One region of the Mesorhizobium sp. ES1-3 genome, then DNA from elsewhere that is predicted to be linked to it. Evidence: predicted binding sites of a transcription regulator. Region 1 holds the regulator's gene; the other holds the start of a gene.
The links. The regulator PhoB, encoded in region 1, activates phosphate uptake and scavenging genes when phosphate is short. The targets are predictions, from matches to a motif close to TGTCATNNANCTGTCAT.
Positions count from the first base shown of each region.

Region 2: the regulator PhoB is predicted to act here: its motif matches at 4,638-4,654, upstream of LB536_RS11835 (esterase-like activity of phytase family protein).

Region 1 is NZ_JAIUGW010000005.1:59,570-66,784, reverse strand. It holds gene pstS (phosphate ABC transporter substrate-binding protein PstS) at 268-1,323, shown strand; gene pstC (phosphate ABC transporter permease subunit PstC) at 1,390-2,373, shown strand; gene pstA (phosphate ABC transporter permease PstA) at 2,377-3,228, shown strand; gene pstB (phosphate ABC transporter ATP-binding protein PstB) at 3,225-4,028, shown strand; gene phoU (phosphate signaling complex protein PhoU) at 4,054-4,761, shown strand; gene phoB (phosphate regulon transcriptional regulator PhoB) at 4,781-5,470, shown strand; partial or broken gene LB536_RS09530 (sugar kinase) at 5,755-6,087, opposite strand; gene LB536_RS09525 (sterol desaturase family protein) at 6,140-7,111, opposite strand.
Region 2 is NZ_JAIUGW010000006.1:161,097-168,311, forward strand. It holds gene LB536_RS11825 (MFS transporter) at 121-1,326, shown strand; gene LB536_RS11830 (MATE family efflux transporter) at 1,351-2,811, opposite strand; gene LB536_RS11835 (esterase-like activity of phytase family protein) at 3,054-4,523, opposite strand; partial or broken gene LB536_RS11840 (glycine cleavage T C-terminal barrel domain-containing protein) at 4,744-4,938, shown strand; gene LB536_RS11845 (trimethylamine methyltransferase family protein) at 4,952-6,505, shown strand; gene LB536_RS11850 (hypothetical protein) at 6,629-6,943, shown strand; gene LB536_RS11855 (ATP-dependent helicase) at 6,982-7,215, opposite strand, start outside.

The DNA of each region.
Region 1 (7,215 bases):
GCGCTCCCGTCCGGATTTTTTTCACTTGGGAACGCCCGGTCGAATCCCGGGTCATTCCAGCCGTCGGACGGCTCAAGCCCCTGATTCCGGCGGTAAAGCCGGACCGCGCCGCGGGCGCCCGACATCGGCGCCTTTCTCGGTCCGGGCGACGCGTTACCGGGCTGACATGAAACTGTCATGCGACTGTTATAATCGAAGGCTATTGGCCTCAGCGGGCGCCGGAGGAAATGGCGCCGAGAGACCATCTTCCGAACAGGAGCAGGCCACATGAGACATTTCATCCGCTCGGCGGCCGTTGCGATTGCAATGGCTGCGGCGTCCACCATCACCCTTTCCGCGGCAATGGCAGCTGACCTTTCCGGCGCCGGTTCCACTTTCATCTATCCGGTGTTCGCCAAGTGGGCCGACACCTACAAGAAGGACACCGGCATCGGCCTCAACTATCAGTCGATCGGTTCCGGCGGCGGCATCAAGCAGGTCATCGCCAAGACCGTGACCTTCGGCGCCACCGACAAGCCGATGTCCGACGCCGACCTCCAAAAGAACGGCCTCGTGCAGTTCCCGATGGTGATGGGCGGCATCGTGCCGATCGTCAACCTCACCGGCATCAAGCCGGGCGAACTGGTGCTTGACGGCAAGGCGCTGGCCGACATCTACATGGGCAAGATCACCACCTGGGACGACGCCGCGATCAAGGCGCTGAACCCCTCGCTCACCCTGCCGTCGACCGCGATCGCCGTCGTGCATCGTTCGGACGGCTCGGGCACCACCTTCAACTTCACCGACTACCTGGTGAAGCTCTCGCCCGACTGGAAGGACAAGGTTGGTTCGGACACTGCCGTGGAATGGCCCACCGGCGTCGGCGCCAAGGGCAGCGAAGGCGTTGCCAACACCGTCAAGCAGACCGACGGCGGCATCGGCTACGTCGAGTACGCCTATGCCAAGCAGAACAACCTCTCCTACTCCAAGATGCTGAATGCAGCCGGCAAGGTCGTCGAGCCGTCGCTCGAATCCTTCGGCGCCGCCGCTTCGAATGCCGACTTCAAGGGCGCGAAGAACTTCAACGTCATCATCACCAACGAGCCTGGCGACACCACCTGGCCGATCGCGGCTTCCACCTGGGTTCTGATCCACAAGACTCCGAGCGATGCCGCCGCCACCGGCGAAGCGCTGAAGTTCTTTGCCTGGGCCTATAAGGACGGCAAGGAAACCGCCAAGGCGCTCGACTACGTGTCGATCCCCGACAGCGTCGTCGACCTGATCAAGGCTTCGTGGAAGGCCGACATCCAGGCCGACGGCAAGCCGGTCTACGCAGGCGAGTAACATCACCCGAAGGAGCGCCGCTTCACGCGGCGCTCCTTTTTCTCAACACAAAGAGCCGAGCTTGACATGAGTGCTGTCCAGGAAGCCTTGCCAGCCATCAAGGGCTCGCGCGACGCCATCGTCAGACGTTTCGCGTTAACCGATTCGATCTTCCATGGGCTGACCCGCGCCGCCGCCATTCTCGTGCTGGTGCTGCTTGGCGGCGTTGCCATCTCGTTGTTTGCCGGTTCCTGGCAGGCACTGTCGACCTTCGGCTTCTCGTTTCTGACCAGCGAGAGCTGGAACCCGGTGACGGAAAAATTCGGCGCCCTGGCGCCTATCTATGGGACCATTGTCACATCGGCCATCGCCATCCTGATCGCCGTGCCGCTCGGCATCGGCATTGCCATTTTTCTCACCGAGCTTTGCCCGCGCCCCCTTCGGCGCCCAATCGGCATGGCGGTGGAATTGCTGGCCGGCATTCCTTCGATCATCTATGGTATCTGGGGCCTGTTCGTCCTGGCGCCGTTCCTGCAGACGACAGTGCAGCCCTTCATCATCAGCGTTTTCCATGGCATTCCCGGCCTTGGCAGCCTGTTTGCCGGTCCGCCCTACGGCATCGGCCTGCTGACCTCGTCGCTGATCCTCGCCATCATGGTGCTGCCCTTCATCACTTCGATCACCAAGGACGTGTTCGACACGGTGCCGCCGGTGCTGAAGGAGTCCGCCTACGGCATTGGCTGCACGACCTGGGAAGTGACACGTCGCGTCGTCATCCCTTACACCCGCATCGGCATCATGGGCGGCGTCATGCTCGGCCTTGGCCGCGCGCTTGGCGAAACCATGGCGGTGACGTTCGTGATCGGCAACGCGCACCGCATCTCGACCTCGCTGTTCGCGCCGGCAACGACAATCTCCGCGACCATCGCCAATGAATTCACCGAAGCCGTTGGCGACCTCTACACGTCCTCGCTGGTGGCGCTCGGCCTGATCCTGTTCGTCATCACCTTCCTCATCCTTGCGATCGCACGCTACATGCTGATGCGCATCGACGCCCGCACCGGAGCCTGACCGATGTCGACAGCCTCGTCGCTTCACAGCCGCCGCAAGGCCAGAAACTCGGTGATGATGACGCTGTGCGTCGCCGCCGCGGGCATCGGGCTTGCCTGGCTGGCACTGATCCTCGGCGCGTTGATCTACAAAGGCGCGGCCGGGCTCTCGCTTGATGTGTTCACGCAGATGACGCCGCCGCCCGGCGATGCCGGCGGCCTGCTGAACGCTATCTATGGCAGCGTGGTGATGACGGTCATCGCCGTTATCGTCGGCACGCCAATCGGTGTTCTGGCCGGCACCTACATGGCCGAATACGGCCGCTTCTCGAAACTCACCACCGTGGTGCGCTTCATCAACGACATCCTGCTGTCGGCGCCGTCGATCATCATCGGCCTGTTCGTCTACGAATTGATGGTGCGGCCGATGGGGCATTTCTCGGCGATCGCCGGCGCCGTCGCGCTGGCCATCCTGGTCATCCCTGTGGTCGTGCGCACCACCGAGGACATGCTCAACCTGGTGCCGAACGCCTTGCGCGAAGCCGGCACCGCGATCGGCGCGCCGCGCTGGGTGGTCATCAAATCAGTGGCTTACCGTGCCGCACTTTCCGGCATCGTCACCGGCATATTGCTGTCGATCGCCCGCATCTCCGGCGAGACGGCGCCGCTGCTCTTCACCGCGCTGAACAACCAGTTCTGGTCGAGCAATCTCAACGCGCCGATGGCCAGCCTGCCGGTCACCATCTTCCAGTTCGCTCTCAGCCCCTATGAGGAATGGCAGCAGCTGGCCTGGACCGGCGCACTCATAATCACATTGACGGTTCTCGCGCTCAGCATCTTTGCGCGCAGCCTGACCGGACGCAGAGAGGACAAATGAGCCAGATGTTGTCTCCAGACATGACGATTGCCACCGAGGCAGCCGCCAAGGCGAAGATCGAGGTCAAGAACCTCAATTTCTACTACGGCCAGTCGAAGGCGCTGAAGGACATCACGTTGTCGCTGCCCGAGCGCAGCGTGACGGCCTTCATCGGACCGTCGGGTTGCGGAAAGTCGACGCTGCTGCGCGTCTTCAACCGCATCTACGAGCTCTACCCCAAGCAGACCGCCGAGGGTCAGGTGCTGCTCGACGGCCAAAACGTTCTCGACCGCTCGCAGGATCTCAACCTGCTGCGCACCAAGATCGGCATGGTGTTCCAGAAGCCGACGCCATTCCCGATGTCGATCTATGAGAACATCGCCTTCGGCGTCAGGCTCTATGAGAAGATCAGCAAGGCCGAGATGGACGGCCGTGTCGAACAGGCGCTGAAGCGCGCGGCACTGTGGACCGAGGTCAAGGACAAGCTGAACGCCAGCGGCCTCAGCCTGTCGGGCGGCCAGCAGCAGCGGCTTTGCATCGCCCGCACCGTGGCGGTGAAGCCGGAAGTCATCCTGCTCGACGAGCCGGCCTCGGCGCTCGACCCATTGTCCACCGCCAAGATCGAGGAACTGATCGACGAGTTGCAGGCCGACTACACGATCGTCATCGTCACCCACAACATGCAGCAGGCCGCGCGCGTCTCGAAGCAGACGGCTTTCATGTATCTGGGCGAACTGGTCGAATTCGACAAGACCGAGAAGATCTTCACGTCGCCTCGCGAGAAGCGCACGCAGGACTACATCACCGGCCGCTTCGGCTGATATCACGCATACGAGGACCAGGATCATGGCCGAACACACAGTCGCAGCCTTCGACGAGGATCTCGGACAGATCAGCAGGCTGATCAGCGACATGGGCGATCTCGCCGGCACGATGGTCGGTGGCGCCACCAAGGCGCTGCTGAATTCGGACAACGCGCTGGCACAGCGCGTCGTCTCCGACGACGCCATCATGGACGCGCGCCAGCGCGAACTCGACGACCGCGCCATCACCCTGATCGCCAAGCGCCAGCCGATGGCCGACGATCTGCGCCATGTCGTCGGCTCGATCCGCATGGCGGGCGATCTCGAGCGCATCGGCGACCTTGCCAAGAACATCGCCAAGCGCGTCGGCTCCGTCGGCCTCACCGCCACGCCGCGCGACCTGTCGCATTCGATCGACTCCATGGCGCAGCTGGTGCTGATCCAGGTGCAGGGCGTGGTCGAGGAATATGCGGCCGGCGATGCCGCCGCACTCGCCAAGCTCAGGAACGACGACGAACGCATCGACGTCAAATACACCTCGGTGTTCCGCGAACTCCTGACCTACATGATGGAGGATCCGCGCAACATCACGGCTTGCACGCATCTTTTGTTCTGCGCCAAGAACCTCGAACGCATCGGCGACCATGTGACCAACATCGCCGAGAATGCGTACTATGTGCTGACTGGCACGCAACTGCCCGCCAATCGTCCGAAGCAGGACGAGACGGCGATGTCGGTGCCGGCGGCTTGACGGCAGGGATGATCAATCGATGATCGCGCCACGCATCATGGTGGTGGAGGACGAGGAGCCGCTCGGTGTGCTCCTGCGCTACAATCTGGAATCGGAAGGGTACCAGGTCGAGGTGGTGACGCGCGGCGACGAAGCCGAGATCCGCCTCCAGGAGAACGTGCCCGACCTCCTGGTGCTCGACTGGATGGTGCCGGCGGTTTCCGGCATCGAGCTCTGTCGGCGCCTGCGAATGCGGCCCGAGACCGAGAGGCTGCCGATCATCATGCTGACGGCACGCGGCGAGGAGAGCGACCGCGTGCGCGGCCTTTCGACCGGTGCCGACGACTATCTGGTCAAGCCGTTCTCGACGCCGGAATTCATGGCCCGGGTCAAGGCGCTGCTACGCCGCGCCAAGCCGGAAGTGCTGTCCAGCGTGCTCAAGGTCGGAGACATCGTGCTCGACCGCGAATCGCACCGGGTCTATCGCAAGAAGAGCGAGATCCGGCTTGGCCCGACCGAGTTCCGGTTGCTAGAGTTCATGATGCGCCATCCCGGCCGGGTGTTCTCGCGCAGCCAGCTGCTCGACAATGTCTGGGGCGAGACGATCTATATCGACGAGCGCACCGTGGACGTGCATGTCGGACGGCTGCGCAAGGCGGTCAACAATGGCCGCATGCCGGACGTCATCCGCACCATCCGCGGCGCGGGCTACGCGATCCGCGAGGATTAAAGCGCCGCTCAGCCAGCGCGAGTGCAGCGAAACATGCCTCGCCTCGCGGAAATGGCCATTCAACTCGCTGTGCCGTTGCCATGTCGAGCGTGCTGTCGGGTTTGCGCATCTGAACCGGTGTCGAACTTTCCACTCCCCCCAACGTCGGCGTCACACCGATCACACGGCATGGGTGTCACTGTCATCGAAGCCGTCAATAGCTTGGGACGCCCAGTCAAGCAGTTGGGACGCGCAGTCCTGGCGTCCGGCCATGCGTTTCCCGGACTGCAAGGCGTTGCACGGTTTCAGGCAACGCTCTTCCCGGCACTCCCTCTCACTTGCACGCTCAGCGCGAAAATCTCCTGGTCGACGAAAGTCAATGCGCGCATGGCGCAGCCTTCGCGAATGAGCGGCAGCTCGTTCGGCTCGGTGTCGAAGGAAATCGATTCCGAATGCTGGCCGCCGGCGGTGTGGGCGATGGCCTCGCGCAACGCCGGCTCGATCAGGTCGAAGGCGGCGGCGCTGACGCCGACCATGGCGACCGGTGCGGGATCGATCAGCGCGAACAGGCTGCCAAGCCCGTATCCGAGCGTTTCGCCGGCCTTGCGGTAAAGAGATCGGGGGCTAGGGCGGTCTGCGGCGTAAACCTGCCTGAGGGCTTATATCACGTGCCCGTTCCGCCGGCGTGACCTATAGCCGGCGCCGCGCGGCAAGACGCGCCTTCATCCGTGCCTTTGCCGATTCAGTGCCATCGTGGAAGGTGTCGAACCACTTGTCCCATGGCACTTCCAGCGTGCCGTAGTTCACCTCAAAGTAGCGATGATGAAGCTGGTGGTGGAAGGTGCCCAGGTCGACGCGCTTGCGCCCGGCCAGCCAGAGCCCTTCGAACCCGGTATGGGTGGTAATGGCGTAAAGGCCATAGAACATCAGGTGGCAGATAAGATGCACCGGGCTGGACGGAACAACGAAATGGACCAGCGCGGTTCCGAAATAGAAAATGTGTTCAACCGGGTGCATCGCAAGGCCCGACCACGGCCCCACATCAATATTGCGGTGATGCAGCGCGTGGATGCGGTAAAGGAGCTTCGTATGGAGCAGCCGGTGAATCCAGTAGAAGTAGAAACTCTCCCAGATCGGGATCAACAGGAAGAGGCCGACGAACCAGACCGGGTGGCCGGACCATGTTAGAGTCGGCGCATAGCCATTGGCCATCGCCCACCAGACCAGCGCCTCGTATGCCGACCAGATCGTTACGCCCGAAGCCAGCGACCAGAACACGTTGTCGGCCAGTTGGCTGTCGAAACTGAAGGCGCGCCCCTTGCGCGGGTAGGGGCGCGGATCAAACTTCTTGTCGGTGCCCTGCAACTGGTGGCGGTGAAAAACAAGATGCAGCCCCTGCGCTACAACTACCGTCAGGCCGAAGTTTCGTAGCCAGATCACCCCGATCCATAGCCCTGGCTCCTTCGCCTGGGCAAGCGTGGGGCTGGCCAAGGCATAAGCCGCGAAGGCCAGCCCCACGATGACGAGATTGATTGAGACAGGCAGCCAGCTTCCGACATACCAGCGAAAGATCGCTGCGAGGTTCAGCGGCCAGCGCCAGACCGGCGCAATCTCAATGGGCAGGCTGTCGGGGACGTGGTTCCATTCCTTCCGGTCTGACATCGATGTCGCTCTTTTCCGGCCGTGGTTCATGCGCAGGGTATTGCTCGGAAATTGACAACACAAAGAATATCTTTTCAGGTATTGGGGTCATTTTAATTGATGGT
Region 2 (7,215 bases), on a different contig from region 1:
CATCGGCTTGCCTGATCGGGCAAGGCCCACCGTGGTGTCAGGAGCCTGGACGTTCACTGGAACGCCGGCGGTAAGGGTGCGTTAACCTCGCGATCCCTGAAACTGGTGACGAGGTTGGCGATGGCCTTTCGTGATTTGGCGCAAACTCAGAACGAGGCCGGCAACGTCCTCGCGATCCCGACTGTCGCGGCGATGATCGCGGTGCTGTTTGCCGGCAGCACGGCGCTGACGCCCCTCTATATCATCTACAAGCAGCAATTCGGCTTTTCGCAGATCACCTTGACGCTGATCTACGCGGTCTATGTTGTCGGCAATCTCGGCGCCTTGCTGGTGTTCGGTGGCGTGTCGGATGTGGTCGGACGCCGACCCGCAGCGCTGGCGGCGATGATCGTGGCCATTGTCAGCGCGCTTATCTTCCTGTTCGCCGGGAATGTCGTCTCGCTCGACGTGGCGCGCATCCTGAGCGGACTTGGCATCGGCATCGGCGCGGGGACGGGGACCGCCTGGATTGCCGAGCTTCTCCCCGCCCCCGACAAAGCGCGTGCCAGCGTCATCACTACAGGCACCAACTTTCTCGGTCTCGGTTTCGGGTCGTTGATATCGGGCCTGTTGGCTCAATACGAGCCCTGGCCGCTGCGGCTGGTCTTCATCATCTATCTCATGGTGCTCGCGGTGGTGGCGGTCCTGGTCTGGCGCACCCGTGAAACGGTGGCCAAGCCGGGTGGCCTCGGGCGGATTTCGATGCGGCCGCGCCTCTCCGTACCCCAGAAGATACGCACCCGCTTCGTCGCGCCGGCGGTGACCGGTTTCGGCGCGATGGCGTTGGTCGGCTTCTATGCCGCGGTGGCGCCGAGCATCCTGGCGCAGCAGCTGCACGAAACGAACCATGCCGTTGCCGGCGCACTGTTCTTTGAACTGGCGATCGTCGCGGCGGCCAGCATCGTGGTGCTGATGCGCGTGCAGAGCAGCAAGGCGATGCTGGCCGCCCTGGCCTTGATGATCCCGAGCGTGCTGCTGGTGGTGGCGGCGCAGATTCTGGCCTCGATGGCGCTGATGATCGTGGCGACGGCCTGCTGCGGTGTCGTGGCCGCACTCGGCTACCGAGGCGGCCTGCAGGTGGTGAACGAGATCGCGCCGCAGGACCGCCGTGCCGAGGTCGTATCCAGCTTCTTCGTCTGCTGCTTTGTCGGCAACGCCTTGCCTGTCATCGGCATCGGCGTCGTGTCGACCTATGCAAGCCCTGTCGCCGCGAGCCTGGCCTTCGCGGCCATGATCATCGTGTTCGCGCTGGTGGCGCTCGCCTTCGGGCTCAGACAAAGGCGCTGAGACAGCCGCGCCAGCATGCGTGCTTCAGCCGTTCGGCGTCTGAGGTGCCATGTTCGCGCGCTGGCGCGGCACGCCGAGCCCGGTGTCGGGCGGTTCTCCGGCCGCTGGCCTGTTCTCGATCATGTGCAAGGTGCGCCAGCCGCCGAAGCGGTAGTAGGCCGCGGCCAGGGCCAGCGAGGCGATCGAACCGGCCGGGAAACTCCACCACAGCGCCTCTTCGCCGATCACGCCGCGCATATAATAGGCAAAGCCGGTGCGCACGATGAGCACCGAGATCACCAGGATGATCAGCGGCGGCATCACGGCCCCCGTGGCGCGCACGGTGGCGAACAGCACGATGGTGATGCCGAACAGGATGAACGACCAGGACGCGACCGTGTTGATGTGGGCGGCAATGTCGATCGCTGCGCTGTCACTGCTCAGGAACAAGCTCAGGATCGAGCGGTCGAAGACCCATAGCAGCGCGACGAGAGCGCCGGTCAGGACGAGGTTGAAGCCGACGCCGGAAGCGGCAACGCGGCCGATCCGGTCCCAGCGGCCGGCACCGACATTCTGGGCCGCCATGGAAGAGACCGCGGCGCCGATCGCGAGCGCCGGCATCTGGATGTAGGTCCAGAGCTGCGCGGCGATGCCGTAGGCGGCGGCGACCTGCGAACCGTACGAATTGACGATGCCCATCACCGTCAGTGCCGCCGCCGAGATGACGATCATCTGCAGACCCATCGGCACCCCCTTGAAGACGACGATGCGCAGCAGCGCCGGATCCGGGCGCAGCAGGACGAGATTGGCGCCGGCCAGCCGCAACGGATGCTTGCGCGTGTAGAGCACGACGAGGATGGCGATGACACTGACGGTCTGACCGATCAGCGTCGAGGTGGCGGAACCGGCGATGCCGAGTTCGGGAAACGGGCCGATGCCGCGGATGAGCAAGGGATTGAGCGCGATGTCGAGAACGACCGCCAGTGCCATGAAGATGAAGGGCGTGCGTGAATCGCCGGCGCCGCGCAGCACGGTCATGACGAAGGACAGAAGGTTCATCATCGGCACGGCGACGAAGATGATGCGCAGGTAGGAGTGCGCGAGCGCCAAGGCGTCGGCCGGCGTGCCAAGTGCGCCCAGGATGGCATCGACCCAGATCCAGCCGCAGACCGCGAAGACCACCGAAACGAGGAAGAAGAAAGTGGCGCTGGTGCCGACGATGCGGCGCGCCTCGGGCAGGTCGCGGGCGCCGACCGACTGCGCCACCAGAATGGTGGCCGCCATGCCGATGCCGAACACAGTGCCGAGGATCAGGAACAGAACGAGATTGGCGTTGGATGTCGCGGTCAGCGCCGAGTCGCCGAGGAAGCGGCCCACCCAGACGGCATTGACCGAGCCGTTCAGCGATTGCAGCACGTTGGAGCCGAGCACCGGCAAGGCGAAGAGCAGCAGCGTGCGTGGGATCGGGCCGCTGGTCAGGTCGCCGGTGCGCCGACGCGCGGGCATTTTTTCGTCCATGGGCGATAAGGCCTATCTCGAGTCCGGTGCGCGATGATCGCATGATTCAACCGAACAGGTCGATGCGGGGGCGGGGAGCTTCGTGCGCGGTGTCGGCTGCCGGCAAGGTCATCGAGCAGGACGGCCGAACCGATCGATGCGGGCGTGCCGAAGGACGCCGAGTTCTTGAAGTGAGTCTTCACGACCTGCTCAGGCGGACGCGCCAGGCGCGCCCGCTTGTGCAGTGATCGTTACTTCTTGCCGAGGCCGGGCAGCGTGACCTGATAGACCAGGAACATGGTGTCGACATCGGCGCCGTCATCGGCCTTGTAGGGCGCGCCGACCTGGAATCCGTCCTGGGCGAGGAAGTCATTGTCGTTGGCGACGAACAGGAAATAGTCGTCGGGCTGCTTCGGGTCGAGGACGCTGGCAACCGACATCGCTTCCCATTTTTCCGAAAGCTCGTTGCGGTCCTTCGCCCCACCATTGTGCAGGCCGAAGCGGCCAAGCTGCGCGGCGTCGTTTATGTCGATGAACGGCGTCAGCTTGGCCGGCGTCACCGAGGGATCAAGCACGCCCTTGGGCGCCACCGGCTTGTCGGCCGCGTCGAAGGGGCCGCCCGCGATGTCGGTCGCGCCGGACACGTCGACGATGTTGATCTGGCGGTAGAGCGAAGCGTCACCCTTCTTCAGGCCCTGGCCGTTGCCGCTGTCGCGGGCCAGCATCAGGAAGGCCGTGTCGGAAAGCGCCATGATCTCGCTCTGCGCGGCGACCTTGGTCTTGCCCTTGGCATCCCTGAACACCGGCAGCGGCACGACATACTCATGCGCGAGCTTCAGATGGGCGAGGTCGGAGGCATCGTAGACCAGCGCCCGGGTGTTCTGCCGCGTCGCTGGGGAATCGCCGCCGTCCTGCCTCGGCGCCGACTGCAGCACGGCGATCAGGAACTTGCCGTCCGGCGTCATCGCCATGCCTTCGAGGCCCTGGTTGTTCTGGCGGCCGGTCTCGGGATCCTTCGGATCTGGATCGGCGGCACCGGGGCCGGGGTTGTCGGAGGAGAAATTCGGCGCTCCCTTGCGCATCGGCACGAGGGCTGCCGGCGGCTGGGTCGCCGACATCAGCCGGCCTTGCGCGGAGAACCTGTAGATGTTGGGGCCGTACTCGTCGGAGATGAACATCGAACCGTCGGGCAGCCGCGCGATGGCCTCGTTGTCGAGAGCGAGCTTGCCGTTGGTGGCGACGGGCAGCATCGGCATGTCGCTGGTGGCCGGGCGTACATCCGACAATGGATCGAGGCCGGTGGCATCGACGCCCTTGTCATCGGTGAGCAGTATCGTGTCGGCAAGCGTCGCCTTGACGCCCGCCTGCTCCTGGCCGGCGGCGGGAGCGGCGTCCGGCGCGACAGGCGTGAATTCGATGCCGATGGCGTTGAGGCGCGGCCGGTAGTCGGTGGTGCCGCCGACGTTGTAGCCACGGTCGGGCAGGAGCCAGAGCGACCCCTTGTAGGTACCCGCTTCATGCGTCCAGCCTGATGTGTCGATCGCCATGCCTGAGGCGGAGCCAAAGGTCTCGCCGAACTTGTCGCGCTGGTCGGCGGGGATGCGGCCGACGCCAACCAGGCCCTTGTTGACGTAAGCCACGCCGTCGGCAAGCGCCGGGGTGAGGGCGGTGAACAAGACCAGCGCGACGCCGAGCGAGGCGGTTCGGTGCAGGTGTTTCATGGACAATCCTCTTTGTGACGAAGCGTGCCGGAGCGGCCGAAGGACAAAAACGAAAAGAGGTGCCGCATCGACGATGCCGCGCGTGCCTCCCCGAAACCGATCTAAGGCGTGAACATGATGCTTGCGTGACAGTGCGCGAAGCGGGTCCGCCAGCGCACTAGACACATATGTCTAGTACGTATAGGGTGCCGCTTCGAACTCACCAGGAAGGAATCCTTGAGGCCGCCGCGTCGGCTTCGTCACCTCGGGCGGATTTGGCTACACGATCGGCAAGAGCGTCGCGCTGGCGTTGGTGGACGACGATTTCGCCGGGGAGGGGACGGCGCTTTGCGTGCACATTGTCGGCGTCGAGCGGACTGCGCGGGTCATCGCGGCCTCGCCCTATGATCCCCAGGGCAAGGCGATGCGGCAATGAGGAGGAGTTTCTGATGATCGATGACGCTGCACGAGACAGCAGGCGCGAACGCCGGCGCGGACGCATGGGCGAGGCCGGCAGCGAATCAAGCCGCAAGCCCAATTACCGGTCGCTGAAGAACCCGTTCCTGCCGCAGCCGATCTTTTCCGACGACCAGGTGGCGTCGATCCACGACACGGCGCTGCGCGTGCTGGAGGAGCTCGGCATCAAGGTGCTGTTGCCGCAGGCGCGCGAGGTGCTCGCCCGCGCCGGCGCGCTGGTCGATCCCGACACCGACATGGTGCGCATCGGCCGCGACATGGTGTTGGCCGCACTCGCCTCGGCGCCGCGATCGATCCAGGCCAATGCAGGCGCGCGTGCTCGCGATCTGTCGCTCGAACTGGGCTCGATGACGTTCCTGGCGGGCTCCGGCGCGCCCAACGTCACCGATCTCGACCGCGGCCGGCGGCCCGGAACGCTGGCCGCCTTCGAGGAACTCATCAAGCTGGTGCAACATTTTGATGTGTTGCACATGCTGGGGCCGTGCATCGAGCCGCAGGACATCGACAATCGCCTCCGCCACTATGCCGTCAACCGGGCGCAGCTGACGCTCTCCGACAAATTCCCGTTCGTGTTCGCACGCGGTACGCCGCAGGTCGATGACAGTTTCGAGATGATCAGGCTGGCCCGCGGGCTGTCCGAAGACGAGTTCCGCACGGGCGCGCATTGCTACACCGTCATCAACACCAACTCGCCGCGCCAGCTCGATATTCCGATGGCGCAAGGCATCATCGACTTCGCCAAGGCGGGCCAGGTCCTGATCATCACGCCGTTCTGCCTGGCCGGTGCGATGGCGCCGATCACGGTGGCCGGCGCCCTGACGTTGCAGCATGCCGAAGCGCTGGCCGGGCTGACGCTGGCGCAGATCGTGCGGCCGGGCGCGCCGGTGGTCTACGGTTCCTTCTCCTCCAATGTCGACATGAAATCCGGTGCACCCGCCTTCGGCACGCCGGAGCATGTCAAGGCCACGCTGGGTGCGGGCCAATTGGCGCGCTTCACCGGTCTGCCCTGGCGCTCGGGCGGCGGCAGCGCGGCCAACATTTCGGACGCGCAGGCCGCGCACGAGACGCAGTTCGCGCTATGGGGCTCGGTGCTGTCGGGCGCCACCGTCTGCATCCATGCGGCCGGCTGGCTGGAAGGGGGCTTGAGTGTTTCCCTGGAAAAGCTGGTCACCGACATCGAGGCGCTGCAGACGGTCGCGGAACTTTGTGCCGCGACCCCCGGCGACGACGACGCAATAGGCTTCGAGGCGATCGCCGAAGTGCAGCCGGGCGGCCACTTCTTCTCGGCCGGCCACACCATGGCGCGCTACCGCACCGCCTTCTACGAGCCGCTGGTGGCCGACTGGTCGAATTTCGGCAACTGGACGCAAAGCGGCTCGAAGAACGCGACCGAACGCGCCACCGGCATCTGGAAGCGCATCCTTGCCGATTTCGAGCCGCCGGCAGCGGCCGCCGCCACGTCAGGCGTGCTCGACGCATTCATCGCGCGGCGCACGGAAGAGGGCGGCGCGGCGCCGGTTTCGTGAGATAGCTCGCAGATCCATCGTCCAGAATTGTGGCCGCGATCCCGGAACCCGCGGCGCGTCCCACGCATTCATGGAAGCGGGCCAATGCCTGGCTCCATTCGCGAGCCGTCGAGGGAGGACGACATGGGTTTCGACCAGTATCACGAACCGCCGGAAGAACTGTCGCAGGAAGTGCGGACCTTTGCCCGCATGATCACCTCGCTGATCGAGGAGGCGGAAGCGATCAGCTGGTACGAACAGCGCATGTCGGTGGAGAAGGACCCGCAGGCCAAGGCGATCATGAAGAACGCGCAGAGCGAGGAGTTCAAGCATTTCGGCATGGACCTGGAATTCCTGCTGCGCCAGAAGACGGACTGGCGCGTGGAACTGAAGGAAATCCTGTTTACGACAGGGGATATCGTGAAGGCTGGGGAGAAGGGCGAGAAGAAGGTGGATTGAGGCGGAAAGCCGGCTTTCCGAGGCCAGCCGCATTCAACTCACACCGCCGCGACAAACCCGTCCAGCACGCGCTTCTGGCCGGCCTTGTCGAAGTCGATCGTCAGCTTGTTGCCTTCGATGGCCGCGATGTTGCCGTTGCCGAATTTCTGGTGGAAGACGCGGTCGCCGACGTTGAAGGCCGACGGCGTGTCGGAGACGGATTTGGCGACCAGTTCGCCGTCGATGGTGCGGCCCTTCACGCTGGTGCGGCCGGCGCCGTAGCCGGAGTCTGT